DNA from 3 places in the Leisingera sp. ABD4_442 genome. Region 1 is predicted to be linked to each of the others. Evidence: riboswitches for the same ligand, from Rfam matches in the RefSeq annotation. Region 1 holds a riboswitch; each other region holds the start of a gene.

Region 1 (9,911 bases):
TGCCGCAAACCGGCCGGGCCCGCGCGCACAGCCGGGGTGCCAGTGCCCGGCTGAAACTATCCTGGCCAAGACCTGCAACCGGGGTGATCTCTGCTGCCAGCCGCGGTCTTGCAGACAGGGCCTTGGCATGGCTGTCCTGCGCCCAGGCGTCCTGGTCATCGCGGCTGATTTTCAGCTGCTGCGCCAGCGCCTCTGCCGCTTCCGCCATGCCAGGGTCGCGGTCCGGCCAGGGGGTAAAGAGCGCCTGATCATAGGCCTCTGGCGGGCGGCCATCGGCAAAGGTGTGCATCCGGACCGGGCGGCGGGAATAGCTTTCGGCACCGCCGGCAATCACCACATCATGCAGCCCAGCACGGATCATCGCATCGCCAAGGATCACCGCATCCAGCCCGCCCGCGCATTGCCGGTCCAGGCTCAGGCCCGCAACACGCTCCGGCAGCCCCGCTGCCAGGGCGGCAATACGGGCAGGATTGCCCCCCGCTCCCAGGGCATTTGCCAGCACCAGCTCGCCTGCCTGCTCCGGTGCCAGGCCTGCCCTGGCCAGCACATCCTTGATCACAGGCGCCGCCAAATCATGCGGCAGACAGGCCCTGAAAGCGCCATTGCGCGGCGCAACCGCGCTGCGGCAGGCAGCGATTATAAAACTCCGGCTCACAGCACCCCCTCCTGCCACATCCGGGCAAGACGCTGCAGGTCCGGCTTCCCGGCCGGCAGCAGCGGCATCCTGTCTGTCTTGCGGATTTCCCGCGGCACAGCAGCGTCTCCCAAGGCAGCCCGGCAGGCCTTGCGCAGTGCGGCCCCGCTGCCGCCGCCCTGCACCACCGCCACGATCCGGTGCCCGCGCAGCGGATCTTCCAGCGCCAGCACCGCCGCAGCAGCAACACCGGGTTCCGCCAGCAGAACTGCCTCGACCGCCTCAGGAAAAACGTTCTGGTCCGCGACCGTCACCATACGGCTGCGCCGCCCCCGCAGGTACAAGTATCCGCCAGCATCCAGCACCCCGATTTCCCCGATTGACAGGAACCCATCGTCCCAGGCCGTCAGATCGCTGCTGCCTCCTTCATAGCCTTCAAACAGATACGGGCTTCTCACCCAGATCTCCCCGGCCTCCCCCGGCGCGCCGCCACCGCCAATCCGCACTTCAACCCCGGGATAGGCCTTGCCCACCGATCCTGGCGGCGTGCTGCCATCTGATACAGAGATGAAACTGGTCTCGGACGCGCCAAAGAACTCCAGCACCTGCGCCCCCGGAAACCGGTCCGCCAGGGCATTGCGCAGGGCCTCATCGAGCTTGCCACCGCCGCACATCACATGCCTGACGCCTTCGAAAACGCCCTTGGCTGCGCCGGTCAGCAGGCGCAGCTGGCTGGGCGTCGCATATAGCACTGTCACCCCGAATTGCCGGACCGCGGCGGCCTGCTGCACTAGGCTTTGCCTGGACAAAACCGCCAGCCCGCACCCCTGATGCAACGCTTCCACTGCCGCATACAGGCTGAGCGAATGCCCCAGATGCCCAAGCACGGCATAGACATCCTGCGGCCCTGCCGCCAGCAGCCGCGCATTGACAGCAAAGCTGGCGCGCCAGCTGGCCGGGCGGCGGCGGATCAGCTTTGGCGCTCCAGTCGAGCCGGAGCTTTCGCAATAGACCCGCTGCTTTTCGCCCGGCCCGTCCTGCAGCGGCCTGGAAGCCTGCGGCCCTGCCCGGAACGGTATTTTGCGGCCGATGCACCTCAACAGCACTTCAACACCCGCAGCCTCTGGCGTCAGGACGCGTGCAGATGGCGCAACTTGAAAACAATCCTCATCTCCTGCCACGGCAGCGCGCTTCCTTTCTGGCCTTCTCCTGCCCGGCGGCCTGCAGCCGGGACGGTGCCATCCAACTGAATTTTTCACCCAATGACCAGCGGTGCGGCTGGAAAAAACGGCGCCATCCCTGCGCGGCGTTGACGGAATGCAGCAGCCTTGTTATCCAGCCTGCAACCGTTGGGGTGCCCCGTTTGGGGCTGAGAGGCGCTGATGCGCTAACCCATCGAACCTGATCCGGGCAATACCGGCGTAGGGAACGGTCTCAAACCTGAAGACGTATTCCGTATGCGGTGCCCTTAATTTTTTTGGGGGGGGTGCCAATGGCCCATATTGCGTTGACTATTGCAGGATCCGACAGCGGCGGCGGCGCCGGGATCCAAGCGGATCTCAAGGCCATGTCGGCGCTGGGGGTGTACGGCGCCAGCGTCATCACCGCAGTTACCGCCCAGAACACCCGCCAGGTCACGGCGGTGCACGGGATCCCGCTGGATGTGGTCGCCGCACAGATCGATGCGGTTCTCAGCGATCTGGATGTGCGGGCCATCAAGATCGGTATGCTGGCCACGCCGCAGATCATCGAAACCGTCGCCACAGCTATCGCAGACTACCCTGGCCCGGTTGTCCTGGACCCGGTAATGGTGGCAAAATCCGGCGACGCCCTGCTGGCGCAGGAAGCCGTGGACACGCTGCGCCGGGAATTGCTGCCGCGCGCAAACTTGCTGACCCCCAACCTGCCGGAGGCCGCAACCCTTCTGAACGAGGCACCCGCAGACAATCCGGACAGGATGGCCGCGCAGGGGCTGGCTCTTTGCCGCACGGGCGCCAAGGCTGTCCTGATGAAAGGCGGCCACAGCACCGGCAGCACCTGCCATGATTTTCTGATCTCGGCTGACGGTGTCATCGCCGAATTCACCGCCCCGCGCCTGCTGACGGCCAACACCCACGGCACCGGCTGCACCCTGTCCTCTGCCATTACCGCGGGCCTTGCCAAAGGCCTAACGCTGGCCCAGGCCGCCACCGAAGCCCACGCCTACCTTCAAGGTGCAATTGCTGCCGCTGACGGGCTTGGGGTGGGCCAAGGCCACGGCCCTGTCCACCACTTCCACCGCCAATGGCCTGCCGCTTGCCGCTGACAGATCCGGCCGGCCAAACACCCTTCGCCCCCCGAATGTGAACACAAAGGAAACGCCTTCCATGAAAAGACTTGCAACCGTACTGGCCCTTCTGGCCGCTACCCCCGCCGCAGCCCAGGACAAGATGACCCTGCTTTTGGACTGGTTCATCAACCCCGATCACGGGCCGGTCATCGTAGCGCAGGAACAGGGGTATTTTGCCGAACAGGGTTTGGAGGTGGAGATCGTGCCGCCTGCAGACCCCTCTGCCCCGCCGCGCCTGGTGGCCGCCGGCCAGGCGGATCTGGCGGTTTCCTATCAGCCGCAACTGCATCTTCAGATCCACGAGGGCCTGCCGCTGAAAAGGGTTGGGACCCTGGTTGCCACCCCGCTCAACTGCCTGCTTGTCCTTGAGGACGGCCCGATCAAATCCCCCGCCGACCTGAAGGGCAAGAAGATCGGCTTCTCTGTTGCCGGGGTCGAAGAGGCTGTCCTGGGAACGGTTCTGGGCAAGCACGGCGTTGCCCTGGACGACGTCGAGATGATCAACGTGAACTTCTCCCTGTCGCCTTCGCTGATGAGCGGCCAAGTCGATGCGGTGATCGGGGCGTACCGTAACTTCGAGCTGAACCAGATGGACATCGAGGGCCGCCCCGGCACCTGCTTTTATATTGAGGAGGAAGGCGTGCCCTCCTATGACGAGCTGATCTATGTTGCCAATCCCGAAACCATGGACGCAGGCAAGGTCGAGCGCTTCCTGGCTGCAACCGAAAAGGCCACCCAGTTCATCGTCAACAACCCGCAGAAAAGCTGGGAAATCTTCTCGGGCACGTCACCTGAACTGCAAGATGAACTGAACGCCCGCGCCTGGGCCGACACCCTGCCCCGCTTTGCGCTGCGCCCGGCCGGGTTTGACGCCGGCCGCTATGAACGGTTCGAGGCGTTCCTTCAAGAAAAAGGCATGATCAGCAGCACCAATGCGGTGGAGGCCATCACCATCGACGTGACCGCGAAATGAGCGCGGCTCCGGATTATGGCCGCGCTTTCGGGCTGATGCGGGCGGCGGCTGGCGATCTGTGGCGCGACTACACCCGCCATGCCTTTGTCGAAGGCCTGCGCGACGGTTCGCTCCCGCGCGAAGCCTTCCTGCACTACCTGCGTCAGGACTACGTGTTCCTGGTCCACTTCTCCCGCGCCTGGGCGCTGGCGGTGGTCAAGGCCGAAACCCACGCGGAAATGCTGGCCGCCTCGGCCACAGTCAACGCGCTGATCAGCGAGGAGATGAAGCTGCATATCAGCATCTGTGCAGAGGCAGGCATCCCGCAGGAGGAACTGTTCGCCACCCCCGAACGCCCCGGCAACCTGGCCTATACCCGCTATGTGCTGGAGGCGGGCTACTCCGGCGATTTCCTGACCCTGCTGGCAGCACTTGCCCCCTGTGTCATGGGGTACGGTGAAATCGGCGCACGGCTGTCTCAGGAAGCAACCAGCGATACCTACAGCGCCTGGATCTGCACCTATGCCGGGGCGGAGTACCAGCAGGTTTGCCTCGATACCGGCGTCCTGCTGGACAGCGCCCTGGAACGGCGGCTAGGGGCAAGCTATGACCAGCTGCCGGTCTGGCAGTCCCTGTGCCGGGCATTCTCCACTGCCACAGAACTTGAGGCCGGGTTCTGGCAGATGGGCCTGGAGCCATGACACCGGCGCCCGGGATCACTGTTGCGGGCAGTGCCAGCATCGGCGGCGCACGGCTGTTTGCGCCGCTGAAACTGGATCTGCCCGCCGGACAGTGGACCTGCCTTCTGGGCGGCTCGGGCACCGGAAAGACAACCCTGCTCCGGCTGATCGCCGGGCTGCAGACAGGGGCGGACTTTAACGGCACGATCTCTGCGTCGGACGGCTCCGATCCCGCCCCGCGCGTGGCCTACATGGCACAAAGCGACCTGCTGCTGCCCTGGGCCACCGTCACCCGGAATATCGCTCTCGGCGCCAGGCTGCGCGGCGGCAAGGGCGACCCTGCCCGTTTGCAGCATCTGCTAGAACGGGTGCAGCTGACAGACCATGCGCACAAGAAACCTGCCGCGTTGTCCGGTGGCCAGCGCCAGCGGGTGGCGCTTGCGCGCACCCTGATGGAAGACAAACCCGTCATCCTGCTGGACGAACCCTTTTCTGCACTGGATGCGCAAACCAGGGCTGACATGCAGGATCTTGCCGCCGAATTGCTGCAGGACCGTACTGTTCTGCTGGTCACCCACGACCCGGGCGAAGCCGCCCGCATGGGCCATTCAATCCAAATCCTGACGGTGCAGGGGCTAACTGATGTTCCCGCCCCGCAAATCCCCCTGCCCCGGCCCGCCGCCGCGCCGCAAGTGATGAAGGTGCAGGCGGGTCTCCTCACACTTCTCAGAAAGGGCCACTGATGAGTATCACCGAACAGCTCCGCGCTGCCTGCCGTGACGATTGGCACGCAGCGACCCGCCATCCCTTCACTTATGCCTTGGCCGATGGCTCACTGGACCGGGACAAGATGGCCGGCTACCTGCAGCAGGATTACCTCTTTATCGAGGGCTTCGTGCGCCTTCTGGCCGCTGCCGTCGCCCATGGCCCCAGCCTGGCCGACGTGGTGCCCGGCGCCCGGTTCCTCGGCCTGATCTGCGGACCGGAAAACACCTATTTTCTGCGCAGCCTCGACGCCTTGGGCGTGCCTACCAGCGGCCAGCAGCCGGCACCGGAAACCCGCGCCTTCCAGGCCCTGATGGACGAGGCCCGCCAGTCCGGCAGCTATACCAACATGCTGGCGGTCCTGGTGGTGGCTGAATGGATCTATCTGGACTGGGCCGCCCCAGTTGAGGACCAGGCCGCGGACCTGCCGTTCTGGCTGGGCGAATGGATCACCCTGCACGCAGGCGAGAGCTTCGCAGGCGTCGTGGCCTACCTCAGGGCACAGCTGGACGCAGCCTACCCCGCCTTGGAACCGGAAGCGCAGGCCGAGGCCACCCGCCTGTTCACCCGCGCGGTGGAACTTGAGCGTGCCTTCTTTGATGCGGCCTGGGCCGGGTTCCCGGTGGCACGATGACAGGCTGGAAGGCCGGCCTCGCCTCAGCCGCCGCTGCGCTCCTGCTGTGGCAGGCGGTGGTCAGCCTGACCGGGCTGCCCCGCTTTATCCTGCCAGGCCCGGCCCTGGTGGCAGAAACCTGGTGGATCCATCGCTGGATCATCGCGGAACACACGGCGGTAACCGCTGCCGAGGTGCTTTTGGGCCTGGTAATCGGTGCCGCCTTGGGCATTGCCACTGCCATCCAGCTGGCGGCATCTCCGGCGGTCCGCACCCTGGTGCAGCCGGTGCTGGTCTTCACCCAGGCGCTGCCAGTCTTTGCCCTGGCCCCTATCCTGACCCTGTGGCTGGGCTACGGTCTGTGGTCGAAAATCGCCATGGCAGTCCTGATCATCTATTTCCCGGTCACCTCTGCCTTTCTGGACGGGCTGATGCGAACCCCGCCAGGGTATCTGGACCTTGCCCGGACCATGCAGGCCAAACCGTCGCGGATTCTATGGCAAATCAGGGTGCCTGCGGCCCTGCCCTCGCTGGCGTCCGGCCTGCGGCTGGCAGCGGTCTATGCGCCCATCGGCGCTGTGATCGGCGAATGGGTCGGCGCCTCGCGCGGGCTTGGATACCTGATGCTGCTGGCTAACGGCCGCGCGAAAACCGACCTGATGTTTGCCGCGATGCTGACACTGGGGGTGTTTTCAATACTCCTTCACCAGGCCGCCGGCCGCTTGCTGCGCCCCCTCAGCCACGATGGCGGCCACGGCTGAACATGCCCGCACCAAGGTCTGCGCGGATTCGTCACGCTTGGATCACACGCCAATCCAGCGATAAAACTGCGAACCCCGAACGCGCAGCGGCACCGGCCGTTCAGATGGGGCATCGTGCCACTGCCAGGGATCTTGCAAAGCCCTCCCGGATGGTATACCGCCGCATACAAACTGAGACCCGGGCCCGTCGGCTGCTTCTGCAACCTGGGCCCCCCATCACCTGAACGCTTACTCGCCGGGATAGCCATGAGCCTTTACACTGACTACTTGAATGAAATCGAAACCCGCAAGGAACAGGGCCTGCACCCTAAGCCCATCGACGACGGCGCCCTGGTGGAAGAGCTCATTGCGCAAATCAAGGATGCCGGCAACGCGCACCGCGCCGACTCGCTAAACTTCCTAATCTACAACACCTTGCCCGGCACCACGAGCGCGGCCGGCGTTAAGGCGAAATTCCTGAAAGAGATCATCCTGGGCGAAGCCGATGTCCCGGAGATCTCCACCTCTTTCGCATTTGAGCTGCTCTCTCACATGAAGGGCGGCCCTTCGGTCGAGGCTCTGCTGGATCTGGCCCTGGGTGATGATGCCGGCATTGCCCGGGACGCAGCAGAGGTCCTGAAAACCCAAGTGTTCCTGTATGAGGCGGACACCGGCCGACTGAAAGCCGCATATGAGGCAGGCAGCAGCATCGCCAAGGATATTCTGGAAAGCTACGCCAAGGCTGAATTCTTCACCAAGCTGCCGGATATCGAAGAAGAAATTCAGGTAGTGACCTATGTGGCCGCCGAGGGCGATGTGTCCACCGATCTGCTGTCGCCCGGCGGACAGGCGCATTCGCGTTCCGACCGCGAGCTGCACGGTAAATGCCTGATGTCCGGAAAGGCGCAGCAGGAAATCGAAGCGCTGAAACTGCAGCACCCCGGCAAACGGGTGATGCTGGTGGCGGAAAAGGGCACCATGGGCGTGGGCTCCTCACGGATGTCCGGTATCAACAACGTGGCGCTGTGGACCGGCAAACAGGCCAGCCCCTATGTGCCCTTCGTCAACATCGCACCGGTTGTCGGCGGCACCAATGGCATCTCGCCGATCTTCCTGACCACCGTGGGCGTGACCGGCGGCATCGGCATCGACCTCAAGAACTGGGTCAAGAAAGTCGACGGCGAAGGCAATCCGATCCTGAACAACGACGACAGCCCCGTCCTAGAGCAGAAATACTCGGTTGAGACCGGCACCGTGCTGACCATCAACAGCAAGGACAAGAAGCTGTACAGCGAAGACGGCTCCAAGGAGCTGGCCGACCTCACCGCCTCCTTCACGCCGCAGAAGGTCGAGTTCATGAAGGCCGGCGGCTCTTATGCGATCGTCTTTGGCAAGAAGCTGCAAAGCTTTTCTGCCGAGGTGCTGGGCGTTGAACCAGCACCGGTTTTTGCCCCGGCCAAGGAAATCACCCACGAAGGCCAGGGCCTGACCGCGGTTGAGAAGATCTTTAACGCCAATGCCCGCGGTGCAACCCCGGGCGCGGTGCTGCACGCAGGCTCTGACGTGCGGGTCAAGGTCAACATTGTCGGCTCTCAGGACACCACCGGGCTGATGACCAGCCAGGAACTGGAAGCGATGGCCGCCACCGTCATCTCACCCTCGGTTGACGGCGCCTATCAGTCCGGCTGCCACACGGCCTCTGTCTGGGACTTGAAAGCACAGGCCAACATACCGCGCCTGATGTCCTTCATGAACAAATTCGGCCTGATCACTGCCCGAGACCCCAAGGGCGAATACCACGCAATGACCGACGTGATCCACAAGGTGCTGAACGACATTACCGTGGATGACTGGGACATCATCATCGGCGGCGACAGCCACACCCGCATGTCCAAGGGCGTGGCCTTCGGCGCCGACTCTGGCACCGTCGCGCTGGCACTGGCAACCGGCGAAGCCACCATGCCGGTCCCGGAATCGGTCAAGGTAACCTTCAAGGGTACCATGGCCGACCACATGGACTTCCGTGACGTCGTGCACGCCACCCAGGCCCAGATGTTGAAGCAGCATGGCGACAACGTCTTCCAGGGCCGTGTCATCGAGGTGCACATCGGCACCCTGCTGGCCGACCAAGCCTTCACCTTTACCGACTGGACAGCAGAGATGAAGGCCAAGGCTTCGATCTGCATCTCCAACGATGAAACCCTGATCGGTTCTCTGGAACTGGCCAAAAACCGCATCCAGATCATGATCGGCAAGGGCATGGACAACGAATCCGGCACGCTGCAGGGGCTGATCGACAAGGCAGACAAGCGCATCGCCGAAATAAAATCTGGTGAAAAACCTGCCCTGACCCCGGACAGCAACGCCAAATACTTTGCCGAAGTTGTCGTTGATCTCGACCAAATCGTGGAACCGATGATCGCCGACCCTGACGTCAACAACGCAGACGTGTCCAAGCGCTACACCCACGACACTATCCGCCCGGTGTCCTTCTACGGCGGAGACAAGAAAGTGGACCTGGGCTTTGTCGGCTCCTGCATGGTGCACAAAGGCGACATGAAAATCGTTGCCCAGATGTTGAAGAACCTGGAGAAGAAATCCGGTAAGGTGGCGTTCAATGCCCCCCTGGTTGTTGCAGCCCCCACCTACAACATCATCGACGAGCTGAAGGAAGAGGGCGACTGGGAAATCCTGCAGCGCTATTCCGGCTTTGAATTCAATGATTTCATGCCGAAAAGCACCGCCCGCACGGAATACGACAACATCCTGTATCTGGAGCGTCCGGGCTGCAACCTCTGCATGGGCAACCAGGAAAAGGCCGCAAAGGGCGATACGGTTCTGGCCACATCTACCCGCCTGTTCCAGGGCCGGGTGGTCGAGGACTCTGCCGAGAAGAAGGGCGAATCCCTGCTCGCCTCAACCCCGGTTGTCGTCCTGTCCGCTATTCTGGGCCGCACCCCCAGCGTGGAGGAATACAAGGAGGCCGTGGAAGGGATCGACCTGACCAAATTCGCCCCGCCGCTGGAAAAGCCTGCCACCACGCGGTCCGTCCACTTCTAAGCCCCAGTGCCTGCCGCCGGGCCTTTCCGGCGTCCAGCATTGTAAGACCCCTGACACACCCCCGCCCGGGGGGTGTGCCTTTTTGCCTGATCTTGCCCCCGGCCCGCCCCCTGCCGGCAGCAAGCGCCACCACGGCCA
Region 2 (9,911 bases), on a different contig from region 1:
ATCGCCTGATTAGCGTTGAAGCCGCCGCCCATGAACAGTGCCGCCTCAGTGCCGAAGAACTCCGCAGCCTCCGTCTCCAGCAGCTGGTGTTCCGCGTCATTGCCGCGCAAGAGGCGCGAGCCGCCTGCCCCAACCGGCACCCCGCGGGCCAGCGCATCGGCAGCGGCGGCACGCAGCACATCGCTGCCTGCCAGCCCGAGATAGTCATTGGAGGCAAAGTCATAACCGTCCCGCGGCATCAGCTGCCGGTAGCGCCCGCGCGAGCGCAGCGCTTCCAGCGATTTCTCATGCCTCGGAAAGGCGCTTGCCATCAGCGGCTGCCGTCGCAGCCTGCCGCCATCGCGGTGATGCCCAGACGGTCGAAGAGCTGCTGGTCCTTGTCCTCTTCCGGGTTGTCCGCGGTCAGCAGCGTGTCGCCCACAAAGATCGAGTTGGCACCGGCAAAGAAGCACATTGCTTGCATCTCGTCCGACATGTCGGTGCGGCCTGCGGACAGGCGCACATGCGATTTCGGCATCAGGATGCGGGCCAGCGCCACGGAGCGGACGAATTCGATCGGATCCAGTTTTTCGACATCGGCCAGCGGCGTGTCGGCAATCGGGATCAGCATGTTCACCGGCACCGAATCCGGATGCTCCTCCAGCGTTGCCAGTGCCAGCATCATGTCGATGCGGTCCAGCTGCTGCTCGCCCATGCCGACGATGCCGCCCGAGCACACCTTGATGCCTGCCTCGCGCACCCGGTTCAGGGTGTCGATACGGTCGGCAAAGGTGCGGGTGGTGATGATCTCAGAGTAGTAGCGCTCGGAGGTGTCGATGTTGTGGTTGTAGTAATCGAGACCGGCATCCCGCAGGCGGAACACCTGCTCTTCGTCCAACATGCCAAGGGTCATGCAGGTTTCCATGCCAAGATCCTTTACCCCCTGCACCATCGCCTCCAGCGCGGCCATGTCGCGGTCCTTGGGCGAGCGCCAGGCGGCGCCCATGCAGTAGCGGGTCGCGCCGCCTTCCTTGGCTTTCTTGGCCTCGGCGATCACCCGCTGCACTTCGATCAGCTTGGACGCCTGCAGCTGGGCGCCGTTCCTCGCCGACTGGGAGCAATAGGCGCAATCCTCGGCGCAGCCGCCGGTTTTGATGCTGAGGAGCTTGGATTTCTGCACCTGGTTGGGGTCGAAATACTGCCGGTGCACGCTGTGCGCCTGGAACAGCAAGTCCATGAAAGGCTTGTTGTAAATCGCTTCCGCTTCCTCGCGGGTCCAGTCGGTGCGGATGGGTGCAGCGTCCAGCATGCTGTCTCCTGTTCTCGTATACCTGACGGCCATGCGCGGATGGCGTTGCGGCGTTTTATAGATAATTTCAATGCCGCCGATCAAGCGCCAAAGCCGCGCTGCAGCGATTTGCCTCAATTCGGCACCGGTATCGCCCGCAGAGCGCTGATACTAATAAAGAAAAATAATCTACAAAATTTTCAGTTGACGGAAGGCCCGCGCCTCCCCTACCCCTAAAGCCACGCAGGGGAGTCCCGCCTAAGGGACTGAGAGGCGTCATGGTGCGGGGCATCCCGGACCGGCGGTGCGACCCTTTGAACCTGACCCAGTTGATACTGGCGTAGGAAGCAAGAAGCATCGCACGGCGCCCCGGCGGCAAGCGGTGTTTCGGACAGGCAGCATGCGTGCACCGGCCGTACACCGGCTGTACACCCCCCTGCCCGTTTTCCTCCGTCCCGGCTCAATTGGTGTTTTTGAACCGAAGGCCCGGAGGAACACCAGATGAACGTCCCCAACCCCAAGATCACCACCGGCGCATTGCCCGCATCGCGCAAGATCTACGTCAGCGGCGAGGTCCATGAGGACATCCGCGTGCCGATGCGCGAGATCGCCACCCACCCCACCGCGGGCGAGGCGCCGCTGCCGGTCTATGACAGTTCCGGCCCCTACACCGACCCGGACGTGCTGACCGATATCCGCCAGGGGCTGCCCGCCCTGCGCCGCCAGTGGACCCTCGCCCGCGGCGACGTCGAGAGCTATCAGGGCCGCGATGTGAAGCCCGAGGACAACGGCTTTGTCGAGGGCGACCGGCTGGTGCCGGAGTTCCCGGTGAAACCTGCGCCGTTGCGCGGCAAGGACGGCAAGGCGCCAACCCAGCTGGCCTATGCACGGGCAGGCATCGTCACCCCGGAGATGGAATACGTCGCGATCCGCGAAAACCAGCTGCGCGAGCTGTCGCCCTGCCATGCAAACCGCGACGGCAATGACTTTGGCGCCAACATCCCGGACTACGTGACGCCGGAATTCGTGCGCCAGGAAATTGCCGCGGGCCGCGCCATCATCCCGGCCAACATCAACCATCCGGAAATCGAGCCGATGATCATCGGCCGCAATTTCAAGGTGAAGATCAACGCCAATATGGGCACCTCTGCCGTCACCTCCTCGATGGAGGAAGAGGTGGACAAACTGGTCTGGGCGATCCGCTGGGGCGCCGACACGGTGATGGATCTGTCCACGGGCCGCAACATTCACAACACCCGAGAATGGATCGTGCGCAATTCGCCGGTGCCGATCGGCACCGTGCCGATCTACCAGGCGCTGGAGAAGGTGAACGGCATTGCCGAGGATCTGACCTGGGAAGTGTTCCGCGACACGCTGATTGAGCAGGCGGAACAGGGCGTCGATTATTTCACCATCCATGCGGGCGTACGGCTGCACATGGTGCCGATGACGGTGAACCGGGTGACGGGGATTGTTTCACGCGGCGGCTCGATCATGGCGAAGTGGTGCCTGCATCACCACAAGGAGAGCTTCCTCTACGAGCATTTCGAGGAAATCTGCGACATCTGCCGCCAGTATGACGTCTCCTTCTCGCTTGGCGACGGGCTGCGCCCCGGCTCCATCGCGGACGCCAATGACGAGGCGCAGTTTGCCGAGCTGGAAACCCTCGGTGAACTGACCAAGACTGCCTGGGCCAAGGACTGCCAGGTGATGATCGAAGGGCCGGGCCATGTCGCCATGCACAAGATCAAGGAGAACATGGACAAGCAGCTGGAGTGCTGCCACGAGGCGCCGTTCTACACGCTGGGGCCGCTGACCACTGACATCGCGCCGGGCTATGACCACATCACCAGCGGTATCGGTGCGGCGATGATCGGCTGGTTCGGCTGCGCGATGTTGTGTTACGTGACGCCGAAGGAGCACCTGGGCCTGCCCGACCGGGACGACGTGAAGACCGGTGTGATCACCTACAAGATCGCCGCCCATGCTGCCGACCTCGCCAAGGGTCTGCCGGGCGCCCAGCGCCGCGACGATGCGCTGAGCCGGGCGCGCTTCGAGTTCCGCTGGGAGGACCAGTTCAACCTGTCGCTGGACCCGGACACCGCGCGCGAGTTCCACGACCAGACCCTGCCGAAACAAGCCCACAAGGTCGCGCATTTCTGCTCCATGTGCGGGCCGAAGTTCTGCTCGATGCGGATTTCGCACGACATCCGCTCCGAGGCGCAGAAAGAAGGTATGGAGGCGATGGCCGCTAAGTTCCGCGAGGGCGGCGAGCTGTATGTGCCTGCCGCCGAGGCTGCGGAGCCCGCGGAATGATCACCATCGCAGGCGCGGGCCTTGCCGGTCTCGCCTGCGCCTATGAACTGGCGCAGCGCGGGGCGGCAGTCACCGTCTATGAGCGGGGCGAAGCACCCGGAGCCGGCAGCGTTGCGCGTTTTGCGGGCGGTATGCTGGCGCCCTGGTGCGAACGCGAAAGCGCCGAGGAAGAGGTGATCACCCTCGGCAGCCGCGCCTTCGGCTGGTGGGCCAAGGTCACGGCCGTGCACAGGCGCGGCACGCTGGTGGTGGCGCCTGCCCGCGACCGGGCGGAGCTGACCCGCTTTGCCCGCCGCACCCGCGGCCACCGGGGCGTGAAGGGGGCAGAGATCGGCGCGCTGGAGCCGGCACTGGCGGGGCGGTTTGCGCAGGGGCTGTTCTTTAAGGGCGAGGCGCATCTGGACCCGCGGCGGGCGCTGCGGGACCTGAGCGCCAAGGTGCAGGAACTGGGGGTCAAGATCCGCTATGGCGCCCCCGCCCCGGGCCGGGTCACGCTGGATTGCACCGGGATGGCGGCGCCGCTGCCCGGTTTGCGCCCGGTGCGCGGCGAGATGGCGATCCTGCATTGCCCGCAGGTGGAGATCCGCCGCACCCTGCGCCTGCTGCACCCGCGGATGCCGCTGTACCTCGTGCCGCGCGGCGACGGGCATTTCATGATCGGCGGCACCATGATCGAGAGCAGCTCTGACCGCGCCATCAGCCTGCGCTCGCTGAGCGAGCTTTTGAGCGCGGCCTTTGCTTTGCACCCGGGCTTTGCCGAAGCCAGCGTGGTGGAAACCGGCGCGGGCCTGCGCCCGGCCTTCCCTGACAACCTGCCGCGGCTGACTGATCAGGACGGCACGCTTTACCTCAACGGGTTGTACCGCCATGGCTTTCTGCTGGCGCCCGCGATGGCGCAGCAGGCCGCAGACCGATTATTACCGGAGACCACGGATGAAGATCATCGTAAACGCCAAACCGCATGAGGTGACGGGACCCACTCTGGCCGCCGCACTGGAGGAACTGGGGTTTACCAGCCCCGCTGTCGCCACGGCGCTGAACGGCGCCTTTGTCGCCCGCGGCAAGCGCGGCGATGTGCAGCTGGCCGAGGGCGACCGGCTGGAAGTTCTTGCGCCGATGCAGGGAGGCTGAGATGAAGTTCTACGATACAGAGATCACTTCGCGGCTGCTGCTGGGCACCGCGCAATACCCGTCGCCTGCGGTGCTGGCGGAGGCGGTGAAGGCCAGCGGCACGGAGATCATCACCGTGTCCTTGCGCCGGGAAACCGCAGATGGCTCCGGCGCCGGCTTTTGGCAGAGCCTGCGCGGCGCCGGCTGCCGCATTCTGCCCAACACGGCGGGCTGCCATTCGGTGCAGGAGGCAGTGACCACTGCCCATATGGCGCGGGAGCTGTTCGGCACCCATTGGATCAAGCTGGAGGTGATCGGCCATTCCGACACGCTGCAGCCGGATGTGTTCGGGCTGGTGGAGGCCGCGCAGGTGCTGAGCAGCGAAGGGTTCCAGGTGTTCCCCTATACCACCGATGATCTGGTGGTGGGCGAAAAGCTCTTGGACGCGGGCTGCGAGGTGCTGATGCCCTGGGGTGCGCCGATCGGCTCCGGCCAGGGGCTGCGCAACCCGGATGCGCTGCGGGCGATGCGGGCGCATTTTCCGGAGGTGCCGCTGATTGTGGACGCCGGCATCGGGCGCCCTTCGGACGCGGCCCAGGCGATGGAGCTGGGCATGGATGCGGTGCTGCTGAACACCGCCGTCGCGAAGGCCGGCGACCCTGCCGGGATGGCCCGCGCAATGGCGCTGGCGGTTGAGGCCGGGCGGCTTGGCTATGAGGCCGATCCGATGGAGCGCCGCGACATGGCGGTGCCATCGACCCCGGTTCTGGGCCTGGCGGAGTTTGCATGATGGAGCGTTTTTACCTGATCGTGGGCCATGTGGCCCGGCTGGAGCTGCTGGTGCCGCAGGGGGCCAGGCTGGTGCAGCTGCGTATCAAGGACGCGCCGGAAGGTGAGGTTCGCCGCCAGATCGCCCGGGCGCGGGATTTCTGCGCGGTGCATGAGGCGCAGCTGGTGGTGAATGACTACTGGCAGGCGGCGCTGGATCTGAACTGCAGCTTCGTGCATCTGGGGCAGGAGGATATGGATACCGCCGATTTCGCCGCCCTGCGCCGCAGGGGCGTGCGGTTCGGCCTGTCGACCCATAACGAGAGCGAGCTGGAGCGGGCATTGTCGTTTGACCCGGCCTATGTCGCCTTGGGACCGGTCTATCCGACGCTTCTGAAAAAGATGAAATGGGGCCCGCAGGGGCTGGAGCGGGTCGCGCGCTGGAAGCGGATGGCGGGAAAGACCCCGCTGGTTGCCATTGGCGGGCTGACCCCGGAGCGGCTGCCGGGGGTCTTCGCCGCGGGCGCAGACAGCGCTGCGGTGGTGACAGACATCCAGCTGGCAGACGACCCCGAGGCCCGCACCCGGGAATGGGCTGAGGCCTGCCGGGCCCGGGAAGACGCATGAGCCGCTATGCCCGCCAGATGATCCTGCCGGAGGTCGGCGCGCAGGGCCAGGACGTGCTGGCCCGCTCCCATGTGCTGGTGATTGGCGCCGGGGGGCTTGGCTGCCCGGTGCTGCAATACCTGGGCGGCGCGGGTGTCGGGCGGATCACGGTGATGGATGGCGACCTGGTGGAGGAGAGCAACCTGCACCGGCAGGTGCTTTATGCCATGGAGGATCTGGGGCGGCCCAAGGCCGAAGCGGCCCGGCGGCGCCTGCTGGCTGCCAATCCGAACCTGGATGCAACCGCCCTGGTCCAGACCCTGGATGCCGCCAACGCGCCGGAGCTGGCGGCCGAAGCGGATTTGGTTGTCGATGCGGCAGACAGCTTTGCCGTTTCCTATATCCTGTCGGACGAATGCCTGCGGCAAGGCAAGACGCTGATCTCTGCCTCTGCCCTGGGCCAGTCCGGTTATGCCGGAGGCTTCTGCGGCGGCGCGCCCTCGCTTCGCGCCGTTTTCCCGGATCTGCCGGCACGGGCCGCGACCTGCGCAACTGCCGGCGTCATGGGGCCGGCCGTGGGCATGATCGGCGCGCTGCAGGCGCAGCTGGCCCTGAAGGCGCTGCTGGACCATCAGCCATCCCCCAAGGGCCAGCTTTTCATTTTCCGCCTGGAAGACCTGCAGCTCAGCAGCTTCCGCTTTGACGGCGCGGAGGAACCGGAACAGGCTTTGCCTTTCATCGCGCCCCGGCAGGTCACACCCGCGGACACCGTGATCGAGCTGCGTGATGCGGCTGAGGCGCCGCAGCTGCCGCTGCCGCAGGCCCGCAGGATTGCGCGCGCGCAATTGCTGGCCGCCGGCCTGCCGCGCACAGGGCGTATCGTGCTGTGCTGCCGAACCGGACTGCGCGCCTGGGGCGCAGCATCGGACCTGCATCTGGCGGGGTACCGCAATCTGGCGCTGATGGCCGCAGGAAACTGAAACCGGCACCATGGCGTAAGTCGCTGACAGGCGGTTTTGAGGCCGGTTTCAGGAAGGAGACTGCCCGGAAGGCTTTCTAACTTGGTGCCCAGAACCTGTGCCAATTGCTTCCGGGAGCCTCTGCGCATGACCGATATTCTATCTCTGAGTGCTGTGGAAATGGCCCGGCAGATCCGCTCACGCAGTCTGAGCGCTGCCGAAGTTCTGCACGCCCACCGGGCACGGACCGAAGCGCTGGAACCCGCTGTCAACGCCTTTGTCACGCTGGACTGGGAGGCCGCTGAGGCACGCGCGGCGGAACTGGATGCGCTGGCCGCTGCGGGGCGGTTTGCAGGTCCCCTGCACGGGCTGCCCATCGCCATCAAGGACTGTTTCGAAACCAAAGGCCTGCGCACGACCTGGGGCTCCAGGAGCTTTGCCCGGCATGTGCCGGACTATGACGCCCTGCACGTTGCCCGGCTGCGGGCGTCGGGCGCGGTGATCATTGGCAAGAGCAACACGCCCGAATTCACCTTTTCCGGCCAGACCTCCAACCTGGTGGCCGGTACCACCCGCAACCCGCTGAACCCGGACAAGACGGTGGCAGGCAGTTCCGGCGGTGCAGCCGCGGCACTGGCGGCCCGCATGGTGGCACTGGCCGATGGCTCCGACCTCGGCGGCAGCACCCGCACACCGGCGGCCTGGTGCGGCATTACCGGGATGCGTCCGACCTCCGGGCTGATTCCCTATGAACCGAACCCCGCGCCTTTTGACGGGCTATCGGTGCCTGGCCCCATGGCACGCACCGTGCCTGACCTGCTGCTGCTGCTGGAGGCGATGCAAGGCAATGCTGCCAGCCAGCCGCTGGGCTACTGGCAGGATCTGCCGCAGCTGGCAAAGCTGGAAAACGCCCCTGCCCGCTGCACGGGCCGGGTTGCCCTGTCGCTGGCCCCCTTCGGAGCCCGCGTGGACCCATCCGTGCAGGCCGCGGCCGCCCGGGCAGAGCCGCTGTGCCGCGAATTGGGCTGGCAAGTGGCAGAGGATGCGCCGGACCTGGCGCCGCTGCTGGATCATGGCGACATAATCCGCGGTCAATGCGCGCTGCAGATCCGCGCTGCGCTGTCGCCGGATATGGGACTGGCAGGCGAAAGCTTCCGCACCGCCTGTGCGCAGGCTGAGGGCCGCAGCCTGGCAGAGCTGGTCGCCTATCAGCACACCCGCACCCAGGTCTGGCAGCACACTGCAGCTTTTTTCGAGCGCTATGACTTTGCCCTGTGGCCAACAGCCACCGGCCTGCCGTTCTCCGCGGACCTGCGCGACGGGGAAATCACCGAAGACTGGCGCACTGTCACCCTCACCCCGCCGCTGGAGCTGCCCTCCGTTTCCATTCCCTTCGGAACGTCCTCTGACGGAATGCCCGCGGGGCTGCACATCACCGGCCCCAAAGGCTCCGACGCCCGGCTGCTGCAATTCGCCCGCAGCATTGAACGGGCAATCCAGCTTGGCTAGGCTTTTGACCGCCAGGAGCGCCCGCCGCCGCCACTGAAGAAAACCCTCACGGAGGGCTGCGGAGCGGGACAGAATGATGCGAAAACCGCAACACCCGGAAATCATTCGAACTTTGGGAAAAGTTGGTGCGAACGAAAAGAGTTTCTTCGAACAGCTCTGACAGCCATTCTCAGCCCGATTTCGAAGAAGTCTTTGAAGAACTCGAACGTTGGAACGACATCCTAAAAGATGACAGAAACATCTTGCGGGGGCCACGTCCATGACCCGCCCTGCCCCCTTCTCACTTCGCCTTACACCTGAGGAACGCCAGCAGCTTGAAGTCCAAGCTGGGGCCATGCCGCTGGCATCCTATATCAAGTCTGTGGTTTTGGCCGACGAAGCTCCTAAATATCGTAGTCGGCGGAAACCACCTGTTGCGGAGCAACAGCTCTTGGCTGAGGTGCTAGCACGCCTTGGGCAGACTCGTCAGGCCAATAACCTCAACCAGATCGCCAAACATCTCAACCAAGGCACATTGGTTGTTGATCCAGATTTGGAAGAGGACCTTAAGCGTGCCGTGGCCGAAGTCGCATGGATGCGTACAAAGCTGATGGAAGCCTTGGGGGTGTCGGTATGATCCTCAAGGCTTCACAACGCTCAGGTGCCGTGGCGCTCGCTGATCACTTGATGAATAACCGAGATAACGATCATGTCGAGGTGATCAATATCAACGGGTTCATAGCAGATGATCTGCACGGGGCATTCAAGGAAGCCCATGCGATTTCCAAAGCGACCCAATGTAAGCAGTTCTTGTTCTCGGTTTCGCTGAACCCGCCAGAACATGTGGTTGCCACGGATGATGATTTCCGTGATGCGGCAGACCGTGTGGCGAATGCCGTCGGCCTGAGTGATCAGCCCCGCGCAATTGTCATTCATGAGAAAAATGGCCGTCGCCATGCTCATGCGGTGTGGTCTCGCATTGATGGCGATGAGCTGAAGGCAATCAACCTGCCGCATTTCAAGAACAAGCTGAGAGATGTGTCTCGTGATCTGTTCCTAGATCATGGCTGGGCATTGCCAGATGGACTCGCCACCTACGGCAACAAAAGCCCTCTGAACTTCACGTTGGAGGAATGGCAGCAAGCCAAACGCCAGAACCTCGATCCTCGTGAAATCAAACAGGTGTTTCAAGAGGCATGGGATAGATCTGACAGCCAAGCCAGCTTCAACAACGCTCTGGAAGAACGCGGGTACTTCCTCGCTCGCGGTGATCGGCGTGGGTTCGTGGCGTTGGATATCGATGGCAATGTCCACGCCATTGCCAAATGGACGGGTGTTAAAACCAAGGACGTGAAAGCCAAACTCGGTTCGCCTGAAGACCTGCCTTCCGTCGATGA
Region 3 (9,911 bases), on a different contig from region 1:
ATGATTTTGTCGCCCAGGCGGTGGTCGACGGGCTGATGCGCGCCGGCATGGACACCGGGGTGCCGGTGCTGTCGGTCTCACTGACCCCGCACCACTTCCAGGAAACCGAACATCACATGGCAATTTACCGCGCGCACTTTGTGCAAAAAGGCAACGAAGCCGCCAGCGCAGCCCTGATGATTACAAAAACGCGGGAAACGGCACTGGCCGCTTAACCTAAATACGCCTTCAAGGCAGGCGGCGGGTTGTCCAGCAGCTCCGCCGTCTGTTGCGGCTCATGCGCCCTTCCCTCCGCCACCAGCACCACCTGATCCGCAATCCGGCGGGCGTCGTTCGGGTCATGGCTGACCATCAGCACCGTGGCGCCGCTTTCGCGCGCCAGCTCTGCCACCAGATCCAGCATTTCAGCCTTCAGCGCCGGGCCCAGCGCGGCAAAGGGCTCATCCAGCAGCAGAATGTCGCGCCCCTGCACCAGCACCCGCGCCAGCGCCACCCGGCTTTGCTGCCCGCCCGACAGCGCCGCAGGCTTGCGGGTGCCCATGCCGTCAAGCCCGACACGGGCCAGCGCGGCCTCTACCCGGCCCCACTCCGCCGCGTTCAGCCGCAGGTTCGCATGCAGCCCCAGGCCCACATTCTGCGCCACGGTCAGATGCGGGAACAGGTTGCCGTCCTGAAACAGCATCGCCACCGGCCGCTTGCCCGGCGCCTGGCGGGTCAGGTCCGTGCCATTCCACAAAATGCGCCCGCGGGTGACGGGGAGGAAACCGGCAATCGCCTCCACCAGCGTCGATTTCCCGGCACCGGAGGGTCCGATCACAGCCACGCAAGCGCCGCGCGCGATCGCCAGATCCGCTTCCACCGCGTAATCGCCATTCATGATCCGGCAGGTCTCAAGCCTCAGCATGCCAGCGCCCTCCGCGGTCCAAAATCCAGAACGCCCCCATCGACAGCAGCAGCAGCAGCAGTGCTGCCCCTGCCGCCGCCTCCATCCGGTAGGCCCCCATCAGCCGGTAGATTTGTAAGGGCAGCGTTGCGAACTCCGGATCAGCAAACAGCGCCACCACACCCAGATCCCCCATCGACAGGGCGGCGGCCAGTCCTGCGGCAAACCCGGTCTGCGCCCGCATTCGCGGCAGGTAGACCCGGCGCACAAACGCCCAGCCCTGCATGTCCAGCGACAGCGACAAGCGGCCATAGCGCCCCAGCACCTCCCGTGCACGCGGCACCAGAATGCGCATGGCAAAGGGCAGCGCCATCACCGCATTGACCAGCGCTGTCACCGGCAGCGCCAGCGCAAAAGGGTCCGCAATGGGGTAGACCAGGATGAACAGCCCGGTGCCGATCACCAGCGGCGAGGCCGCAAGCCCCAGGATACCCGACAGCTCGCTCATGCCGCTACGCCCGGCAGCAGCCGCAGCGGCCATCGGCAGGGCCAGCATCAGCAGAATCACGGTGCTGAGCGCGGCAACCAGAATGGAGTTGCCCGCCGCCTGCCAAACACCGCTGTTCAAATCTGTCAGCCCCTGCATCCCCGCCAGCACAATCGCCGCCAGCGGCAGCAGCAAAAACGCGGCAGACAGGGCAATCCAAAACCCATCCAGGCAGCGCGCAAATCCGCCCTGCCCGTCCCAGCGCCGCACCGCCCGGTCCAGGCCCGCGCCAAAGCCCTCACCCGCCGACACCCGCAGCGCCACCATCGCGGCGGCACCGGTCAGCAGCAGCTGCATACCCGACAGCAGCGCCGCGCGGCCCAGGTCAAAGTCAAAACGAAAGGCCTGATAGATGGCGAGTTCAATGGTCGTCGCCTTCGGCCCGCCGCCCAGGGTCAGCGCCACCGCAAAGCTCGACAGGCAAATGGCAAAGACAACCGCCAGCGCCCCCGGTGCCACCCGCCGCAGCATCGGCCCTTCCAGCAGCCGCCACATCGCCAGCGGCCCGGCATCCAGCTGCGCCGCCAGCCGGAAGCGTTCGGCGGGGATCTCCTGCCAGCCCTGCAGGATCAGCCGCGTCGCCAGCGGCAGATTGAAGAACACATGCGCCAGCACCACTCCGTGCAGCCCGTAGATCTGAACAGGCTCTAACCCTAGGGAAATCAGCACCTGGCTCAGCCAGCCCGCCCGGCCAAAGACCGCCAGCAGGCCCAGGATGGCCACAATAACAGGCAGAATGAAGGGCGCGCCCAACAACGCAATCAGCAGGCTCCGCCCCGGAAACCGCCGCCGCGCCAGCGCGCGGGCGACGGGAATGGCGAGGCCAACACTCAATAGCGCCGACAGGCTCGCCTGGGTCAGGGTGAACCGCAGCGCGGCCCAGTCGCTGGCGCCAAACCCGGTGCCGGCCTCAGCCCTGAGCGCAACAGCCCCCAGCGTCCCCAATATCAGCGCAGCCACCAAAAGGGCAGCGCTAATACCGGGAAAGGCGCTTACTGGCTGAGCGCGTCCAGCCATTCGCCCAGCGCCGCATCGCGCACCTCTGCCGCTTCAGCTTCACTCAGCAGCAGCGATTTTTCAGGCGCGATCAGGGTGCCGAATCCTTCCGGCAGGCCTGCCGCCGGGGTCACCGCCGGGTACATCCAGTTGGTGGTCGGGATGATCGACTGGAACGCGTCCGACACCATGAAGGCCAGGAACTGATCCGCCAGCTCCGGCTGATCGCTGTTCGCCAGCTTGCCGGCCACTTCCACCTGCATGTAATGCCCCTCGTCAAAGGCCGCCGCCGCCTTGGAGCCGTCTTCCTCGGCAATCAGGTGATAAGCGGGCGATGTGGTGTAGGAGAGCACCATGTCGGCCTCGCCTTCCAGGAACATGCCATAAGCCTCGGACCAGCCCTTGGTCACGGTCACGACGTTGTCAGAGAGCCCCTTCCAAATCTCCGGCGCCTCGTCGCCATAGGCGGCCTTGACCCACAGCAGCAGGCCCAGGCCGGGGGTCGAGGAGCGCGGATCCTGAATGACGATCTTGGTGTCGCTGGCGGCCAGCGCCTTGAAGTCCGCGGGCGCTGCGGCATCAGCGTTGTGCACAAAGGCGAAGTAGCCCCAGTCATAAGGCACAAAGGTCGCGTCGTTCCACTCCACCGGCAGCGCAAACTCGGCGCTGACCGAATGCTCTGCAAACAACCCGGTTTCTTTGGCCGCCGCGGTCAGGTTGGTATCCAGCCCCAGCACCACGTCCGCGTCCGACCGCGCGCCCTCCAGCTTGACCCGCGCCAAAAGCGCAGCACCGTCGCCCGCTCCAACCAGTTTCAGGTCGCAGCCGCACACTTCCTCAAACGCTTTCTCCACCGCAGGCCCCGGCCCCCAGTCGGAAACAAAGCTGTCATAGGTATAAACGACCAGTTCGGGCGTCTCGGCAAAGGCTGCCGAGGCGCCGAGCAGTCCCGCTGCAAATGCAAGATGTTTCATGCCATCCTCCTTTGCGGCTTTGGGCAAGGGTGGAGGCTGTCCAGTACCTTCCCTCCGCCGGTGTGATCCGGTTCAGGTTCAACGGGTGTCATCTCAGCGCCTGCGCGCACCCCGAGGTGGCGCGAACATTATGCCCCAGCCGCAGCAAAGACAAGCCAAAGCCCCGTCAGGACCTACGGTCCATGCAAACTGGACCGCTGCCCGCGCCGATCCCGTGTTCTTCTGGCAGAAAATATCCCGGGGGAGCCGCCCCAGGCGGCGGGGGCAGCGCCCCCTCTCGCCTTTGCCGCAGAGGAATCCGCTTGAGGCACAGGCCCCTGCCCGCTAAGCACGTCCCGCAAAGGAGACCGCGCCTCATGTCGATGAACAGCTTTGGACACCTCTTCCGCGTCACCACCTGGGGCGAAAGCCACGGGCCTGCGCTTGGCGCCACCGTCGACGGCTGCCCGCCGAACGTGCCGCTGGCGCCGGAAATGCTGCAGCAGTGGCTCGACAAGCGCCGTCCCGGCCAGAACAAGAACACCACCCAGCGCAATGAGCCGGACGCGGTCAAGATCCTGTCCGGCGTGTTCGACGGCATGACCACCGGCACGCCCGTACAGCTGATGATCGAGAACACCGACCAGCGGTCCAAGGATTACGGCGAGATTTCCCAGACCTTCCGCCCGGGCCACGCCGACATCACCTATTTCCAGAAATACGGCAACCGCGATTACCGCGGCGGCGGCCGCTCCTCCGCACGCGAGACCGCGGCGCGGGTGGCGGCCGGCGGTGTTGCACGTGAAGCAATCAAGGCGCTGGCGCCCGGGCTGGAGATCAAGGGCTACATGACCCGAATGGGCGAGCTGGAGATCGACCGCAGCCGGTTCGACTGGGACGCAATTGAGAAGAATGATTTCTGGATCCCCGACGCAGGCGCAGTGCAGGAATGGGAAGACTACCTGCAAGCCCTGCGCAAGGCGCATGACTCGGTCGGGGCAGTTGTTGAAGTTGTCGCGCGCAATGTCCCCGCAGGCATCGGCGCGCCGGTCTATGGCAAGCTGGACACCGACCTGGCCGCCGCGATGATGTCGATCAACGCTGTAAAAGGCGTGGAAATTGGCGAAGGCATGAATGCCGCGCGCCTCAAGGGCTCGGAAAACGCCGATGAGATCTTCATGGGCGAAAACGGACCCGAGTATTCCTCCAACCACGCCGGCGGCATCCTCGGCGGCATTTCCACCGGGCAGGATGTTGTGGTGCGCTTTGCGGTAAAGCCAACCTCCTCGATCCTCACTCCGCGCCAGTCGATCCGCAAGGACGGCTCCGCGACCGAGGTGATCACCAAGGGCCGCCACGACCCCTGCGTCGGCATCCGCGCGGTGCCAGTGGCAGAGGCGATGATGGCCTGCGTGATCCTGGACCACCTGCTGCTGCACCGCGGCCAGATCGGCGAAAACCAGGGCCATATCGGCTGAACAGTTGATGCCTGACGGGACCTGTTGCGAAGCGCTGCAAAACCAAGCAGGTTTTGCACAGCGCTTTTCACATCCGGTCCTTCGCCATGCTGATTACCCTGGCCATCTCCGGCTACCGCTCGATCCGCGATGCAACCCTGCCGCTGGAGCAGCTCACCGTGGTGAGCGGCGCCAACGGGGCAGGCAAATCCTCGCTCTACCGTTCGCTGCGGCTGCTGGCGGAGGTGGCCCAGGGCAGGGCCATCGCTTCACTGGCAGGTGAGGGCGGGCTGGAGTCGACACTGTGGGCCGGCCCGGAACACATCAGCGCCCGCATGAAGCGCGGCGAAGTTCCCGTTGAGGGCACTCGGCGCAAGGGAGCTGTGGCTCTAAAGCTGGGGTTTTCGGCAGAAGACTACGGATATGCGGTCGACCTTGGCCTGCCCGCGCCGGTGCCGCGGACGATGTTCGGCAACGATCCCGAAATCAAATCCGAAGCGCTTTGGGTCGGCGAAAGCCTGGGCCGCGCCAACAGCATTGCCGAGCGCCGCGGCGCGGTTGTGACGGGCCGGGACGGCAGCGGCCGGCGGGTGGAGCTGTCGCGCGACCTGCGTCCCTTTGACAGCATGATGACCCATGCCGCCGATCCGGTGCAGGCGCCGGAAATGCTGTCATTGCGCGAACGGATGCGTGGCTGGCGCTTCTATGACAGCCTGCGCACCGACCGGGACTCGCCCGCCCGCCGCCCCGCCGTCGGCAGCCGCACCCCGGCTTTGGCGGGGGACGGTGCGGATCTGGCTGCGGCGATTGCCACCCTGCGGGAAATCGGCGACGGGCCGGGTTTTGACGCAGCCATCGAAGATGCCTTCCCGGGCGCCAGCGTCGATGTCTCGCTTCAGGGCGGGCTGTTTGCGGTGGAGATGCAGCAGCACGGGCTCTTGCGGCCTTTGTCGGCGGCGGAGCTGTCGGACGGCACCCTGCGCTATGTGCTCTTGGCCACCGCGCTGCTGACCCCGCGCCCGCCCGAGCTGATGGTGCTGAACGAACCCGAAACCAGCCTGCACCCGGAGCTGATCGCGCCCTTGGCGCGGCTGATCAAACGCGCCAGCCGGGACAGCCAGATCATCGTGGTGTCCCACAACAGCCATCTGGCGCAGGAACTGGAGGACACCGGGGCATTGTCCGTGATCTTGCAAAAGGAATTCGGAGAGACCCGGATTGAGGATCTGGAGCCGCCGCGCTGGAGCTGGCCGAAGCGGTAGCGTTCAGATGTGATCGCCTGCGCATTGGCTGTGGTCGCCCAGGGCTGTCAGCACCTTGCAGCAGCCCCCGTGCCCGCCGTCGCAGAGATGGCTGATCCGCTCCAGCTCGGACGCCAGCTGCTCCAGCTTGCGGATCCGGTCCCGGACATTGGCCAGCTGGCTGCGGGCAATCCGGTCAGCCTCGGCGCAATCCTCGCCCAAGTGCCCGTCGAGCGCCATCAGCGATCTGATGTCCTCCAGCGGGAAGCCGAGGTCGCGGGCGTGTTTGATGAAACCCAATGCATCCATGCCGTCCTGCCCGTAGCGGCGCTGGTTGCCGGCATTGCGGCCCGGTTGCGGCAGCAGGCCGATTTCCTCGTAATAGCGGATGGTGGGCACCTTGACGCCGGTGGCCTTGGACAGCTGGCCGATGGAAAACACGGTAAGAACCTCTTGAAGCTCTAGTGACTAGAGCACCTACATTGATCTCGAATCAGGAATGAGGACAAGAGCAATGGCAGGCTGCTGCAATCACAAAGCCCGGTTCGACGGGGTATCAGCGGACTACAAACGCAGGCTTTGGCTGGTGATCGCCATCAACGCCGGCATGTTTGCGGTGGAAATGGGGGCGGGCCAGCTGTCCGGCAGCCAGGCGCTGAAGGCAGACGCCCTGGATTTTCTGGGCGATGCGCTGACCTATGGTATTTCACTGGCGGTGATCGGCGCCAGCTTGCGCACCCGGGCGCTGGCCGCCTTGGGCAAGGGGATCAGCCTGCTCTTGATGGGCGCCTGGGTGTTCGGCTCCACTATCTATCAGGTGTTTTACGTTGGCGTGCCGCAGGCGCAGATCATGGGAGTGATCGGCTTCATGGCGCTGGCGGCCAATCTGATCTCGGTCATGCTGCTGGCGCGTTACAAGGACGGCGACGCCAATGTGCGTTCGGTCTGGCTGTGCTCGCGCAATGATGCGATCGGCAATGTGGCGGTGATGATCGCGGCGCTGGGTGTCTGGGGCACCGCCACCGGCTGGCCGGACCTCATTGTGGCCGGCATCATGGGCGGGCTGTTCCTCAGCTCTGCGTTCCAGATCCTGGTGCACGCGGTGCGGGAATGGCGCGAGGAAGAGGCGCATGCCCACGCTCACTAACCCGCCTGCGCCGCTATGCGGCGCGGGCAGCGCCCGTCCCGCCCCCCACGGGGTGGGCGCTACACGCCCTCCCCGCCGGGCCGGACGCTGCCCCTCAAGCAAACAGCCCCGCGTATTCCTCGCGCAGGGCTTTCTTCTGCACCTTGCCCATGGTGTTGCGCGGCAGGGCGTCCAGAAGGATGATCTCCTTGGGCTGCTTGAACTTGGCCAATTGCCCCGACAGCGCCGCCGTGATCGCCTCAACGCTGGTGCCGTCACCTTCCGGCACCACCACCGCAACCACCCCCTCGCCGAAATCCGCATGCGGCACGCCGATCACCGCGCTTTCCAGAACCCCGGGCAGATCGTCGATCAGGCTTTCGATCTCCTTGGGATAAACGTTGAAACCGCCGGTGATCACCAGATCCTTCTCGCGCCCGACAATGGTGACATAGCCATCCGCGTCGATCTTGGCCATGTCGCCGGTGATGAACCAGCCATCGGCCTGCAGTTCCTCCGCCGTCTTCTCCGGCATCTGCCAGTAGCCCTGGAAAACATTGGCCCCGCGCACCTCCAGCACGCCGATCTCTCCAGCAGACACCTCTGCACCGTCCTGCATCACCCGTGCCTCAACCCCTGGCAGCGGGAAGCCGACGGTACCGGCCCGGCGCTCGCCATCGTAAGGGTTCGAGGTGCTCATATTGGTTTCGGTCATCCCGTAGCGTTCCAGGATGCGGTGGCCCGTGCGCGCTTCCCATTGCTCATGCGTATCCACCAGCAAGGGCGCAGAACCAGAGATAAACAGGCGCATATTCGCCGCACGCTCCCGGGTCAGGCGCGCGTCCGCCAGCAGGCGGGTATAGAAGGTCGGCACCCCCATCAGCGCAGTGGCATTGGGCATCGCGTCCAGAATGGCATCGGCATCAAACCCCGGCAGGAACACCACCTGAGCACCTGCAAACAGCGCCACATTGGTCGCCACAAAGAGGCCATGGGTGTGGAAGATCGGCAGCGCGTGGATCAGCACGTCCTCCGCCGTGAACCGCCAGTATTCCCGCAGCATCAGCGAGTTGGAGGCGAGGTTATCGTGGCTCAGCATCGCCCCTTTGGACCGCCCGGTGGTGCCCGAGGTGTAAAGGATCGCAGCCAGGTCACCGGGCTCCCGGGCAACTGCCGCAAACCCGCCCTGCCCGTCCGCCAGATCGCGCAAGCTCCCCTGCCCCTCGGCGTCCAGCGTCAGCACCTGCGCGGCGCCTGCCACGGCGCTGATCTCCTCCAGCCGCGCCGGGTCGCAAACCATCACGCGCGGTGTCGCATCACCGATGAAATAGGCCACCTCCGGCCCGGTGTAGGCAGTGTTCAGCGGCAGGAAGATACCGCCGGCCATGACGGTGCCCAGATACAGCTCAATCGCCTGAATGGTCTTCTGCACCTGCACTGCCACCCGGTCGCCGGGCAGCACGCCCTGCGCAGCCAGCGCTGCGGCCATCCGCTCCGCCCCTGCAAACAGCGCGCCAAAACTCACTGTGCTGCCATCCGGCAGGCGGGCAAAAACATCATCCTCGCGCCCCAGGGACGACTCGCGCAGCTGGCGGATCAGGTGGTTGGCGTCATACATCGGCGGCTCCTTCATCTGGCGGCGCCATTTGCGCGCGGCCAAAGGCTGAAATCAAGCCATTGATCTTTGCGGCGCAGGGGCGCAGGTTCGCGCCATGGCAAAATCCTTAACATCGCATCGGCCTATGCTGGCGATCCTGCTCAAGGTGACCGCAATTGCGCTGTTCACCGCGCTCTCGGGGATCATCAAGGCGACGTCGGAACATGTGCCCGCGGGCGAGGCGGTGTTTTTCCGTTCGTTCTTTGCGATTCCGGTGATCGTGGCCTGGCTAGCGATGCGCGGCGAGCTGCGGCACGGGCTGATCACCCGCAAACCGATGTTTCACGTGTGGCGCGGGCTGGTGGGCACCTCGGCAATGGGGATGACCTTCATGGGGCTGGCGCTGCTGCCGCTGCCCGAGGTCACCGCCATCGGTTATGCCACCCCGATCTTCACCCTGATCCTGGCAGCGCTGTTTCTCGGCGAAAAGATCCGGATGGTCCGGATTTCAGCCGTGGCTGTTGGGCTGTTGGGGGTCATGATCATGATCTGGCCGCGCCTGGGCGGGGACCTCGGCGACGGCGCTCTGCTGGGCGTGCTGCTGGTGCTGGCGGCGACAATCGCCCGCGGCTTTGTGCAGATCCACATCCGCCGGATGGTGCAATCCGAACACACAGCGGCGATCGTGTTCTACTTCTCGCTGACCGCCTCGGGCCTGGCGCTGCTGACCGCGCCCTTCGGCTGGGTGATGCCGGATACGCAAACCTCGGCGCTGCTGGTCAGCGCCGGGCTGGTCGGCGGGGTGGCGCAGATCCTGGTCACCTCCTCCTACCGCTTTGCACCCGCCTCGATGCTGGCGCCCTATGACTATGCCTCGATGATCTTTGCCATCGTGATCGGCTATGTCTGGTTCGAGGAATGGCCGACGCTGGTGATGCTGGCAGGCGCGGCCCTGGTGATTGCCGGCAATGCGCTGGTGATCTGGCGCGAGCACCGGCTGGGCCTGCAGCGCGGCAAGGCCAAGCCAATGATCGACCCAAAGGGCGGATAACAGGCTCTGCAAAGGGCTCTTGAGCGGCTGGAGCCCGCCAGGGCGACGCGCCCGCCCTCA

Evidence for each region. Region 1 has a riboswitch for thiamine pyrophosphate ahead of thiD (bifunctional hydroxymethylpyrimidine kinase/phosphomethylpyrimidine kinase). Riboswitches for the same ligand answer to the same signal wherever they lie in the genome.
Region 2: it holds a riboswitch for thiamine pyrophosphate, as region 1 does, so the genes downstream of both, thiC (phosphomethylpyrimidine synthase ThiC) here and thiD (bifunctional hydroxymethylpyrimidine kinase/phosphomethylpyrimidine kinase) in region 1, are expected to answer to the same signal.
Region 3: it holds a riboswitch for thiamine pyrophosphate, as region 1 does, so the genes downstream of both, thiB (thiamine ABC transporter substrate binding subunit) here and thiD (bifunctional hydroxymethylpyrimidine kinase/phosphomethylpyrimidine kinase) in region 1, are expected to answer to the same signal.

The regions. Positions count from the first base shown of each region.
Region 1 covers NZ_JBSWYB010000059.1:488-10,398, reverse strand. The annotation lists gene ACXAHG_RS22655 (thiolase family protein) at 1-655, opposite strand, end outside; gene ACXAHG_RS22650 (AMP-binding protein) at 652-1,815, opposite strand; TPP riboswitch at 1,975-2,079, shown strand; gene thiD (bifunctional hydroxymethylpyrimidine kinase/phosphomethylpyrimidine kinase) at 2,127-2,939, shown strand; gene ACXAHG_RS22640 (ABC transporter substrate-binding protein) at 3,001-3,936, shown strand; gene tenA (thiaminase II) at 3,933-4,616, shown strand; gene ACXAHG_RS22630 (ABC transporter ATP-binding protein) at 4,613-5,338, shown strand; gene ACXAHG_RS22625 (TenA family protein) at 5,338-5,994, shown strand; gene ACXAHG_RS22620 (ABC transporter permease) at 5,991-6,734, shown strand; gene ACXAHG_RS22615 (bifunctional aconitate hydratase 2/2-methylisocitrate dehydratase) at 6,981-9,773, shown strand.
Region 2 covers NZ_JBSWYB010000036.1:1,343-11,253, reverse strand. The annotation lists gene ACXAHG_RS19565 (8-amino-7-oxononanoate synthase) at 1-311, opposite strand, end outside; gene bioB (biotin synthase BioB) at 311-1,288, opposite strand; TPP riboswitch at 1,503-1,631, shown strand; gene thiC (phosphomethylpyrimidine synthase ThiC) at 1,769-3,583, shown strand; gene ACXAHG_RS19550 (FAD-dependent oxidoreductase) at 3,580-4,548, shown strand; gene thiS (sulfur carrier protein ThiS) at 4,517-4,714, shown strand; gene ACXAHG_RS19540 (thiazole synthase) at 4,716-5,483, shown strand; gene ACXAHG_RS19535 (thiamine phosphate synthase) at 5,483-6,088, shown strand; gene ACXAHG_RS19530 (ThiF family adenylyltransferase) at 6,085-7,047, shown strand; gene ACXAHG_RS19525 (amidase) at 7,174-8,535, shown strand; gene mobC (plasmid mobilization relaxosome protein MobC) at 8,795-9,151, shown strand; gene ACXAHG_RS19515 (relaxase/mobilization nuclease domain-containing protein) at 9,148-9,911, shown strand, end outside.
Region 3 covers NZ_JBSWYB010000005.1:136,579-146,489, forward strand. The annotation lists gene ACXAHG_RS06475 (6,7-dimethyl-8-ribityllumazine synthase) at 1-215, shown strand, start outside; gene ACXAHG_RS06480 (thiamine ABC transporter ATP-binding protein) at 212-904, opposite strand; gene ACXAHG_RS06485 (thiamine/thiamine pyrophosphate ABC transporter permease ThiP) at 891-2,447, opposite strand; gene thiB (thiamine ABC transporter substrate binding subunit) at 2,423-3,400, opposite strand; TPP riboswitch at 3,433-3,524, opposite strand; gene aroC (chorismate synthase) at 3,757-4,857, shown strand; gene ACXAHG_RS06500 (AAA family ATPase) at 4,944-6,098, shown strand; gene ACXAHG_RS06505 (MerR family transcriptional regulator) at 6,102-6,518, opposite strand; gene ACXAHG_RS06510 (cation efflux transmembrane domain-containing protein) at 6,592-7,224, shown strand; gene ACXAHG_RS06515 (malonate--CoA ligase) at 7,319-8,821, opposite strand; gene ACXAHG_RS06520 (DMT family transporter) at 8,916-9,851, shown strand.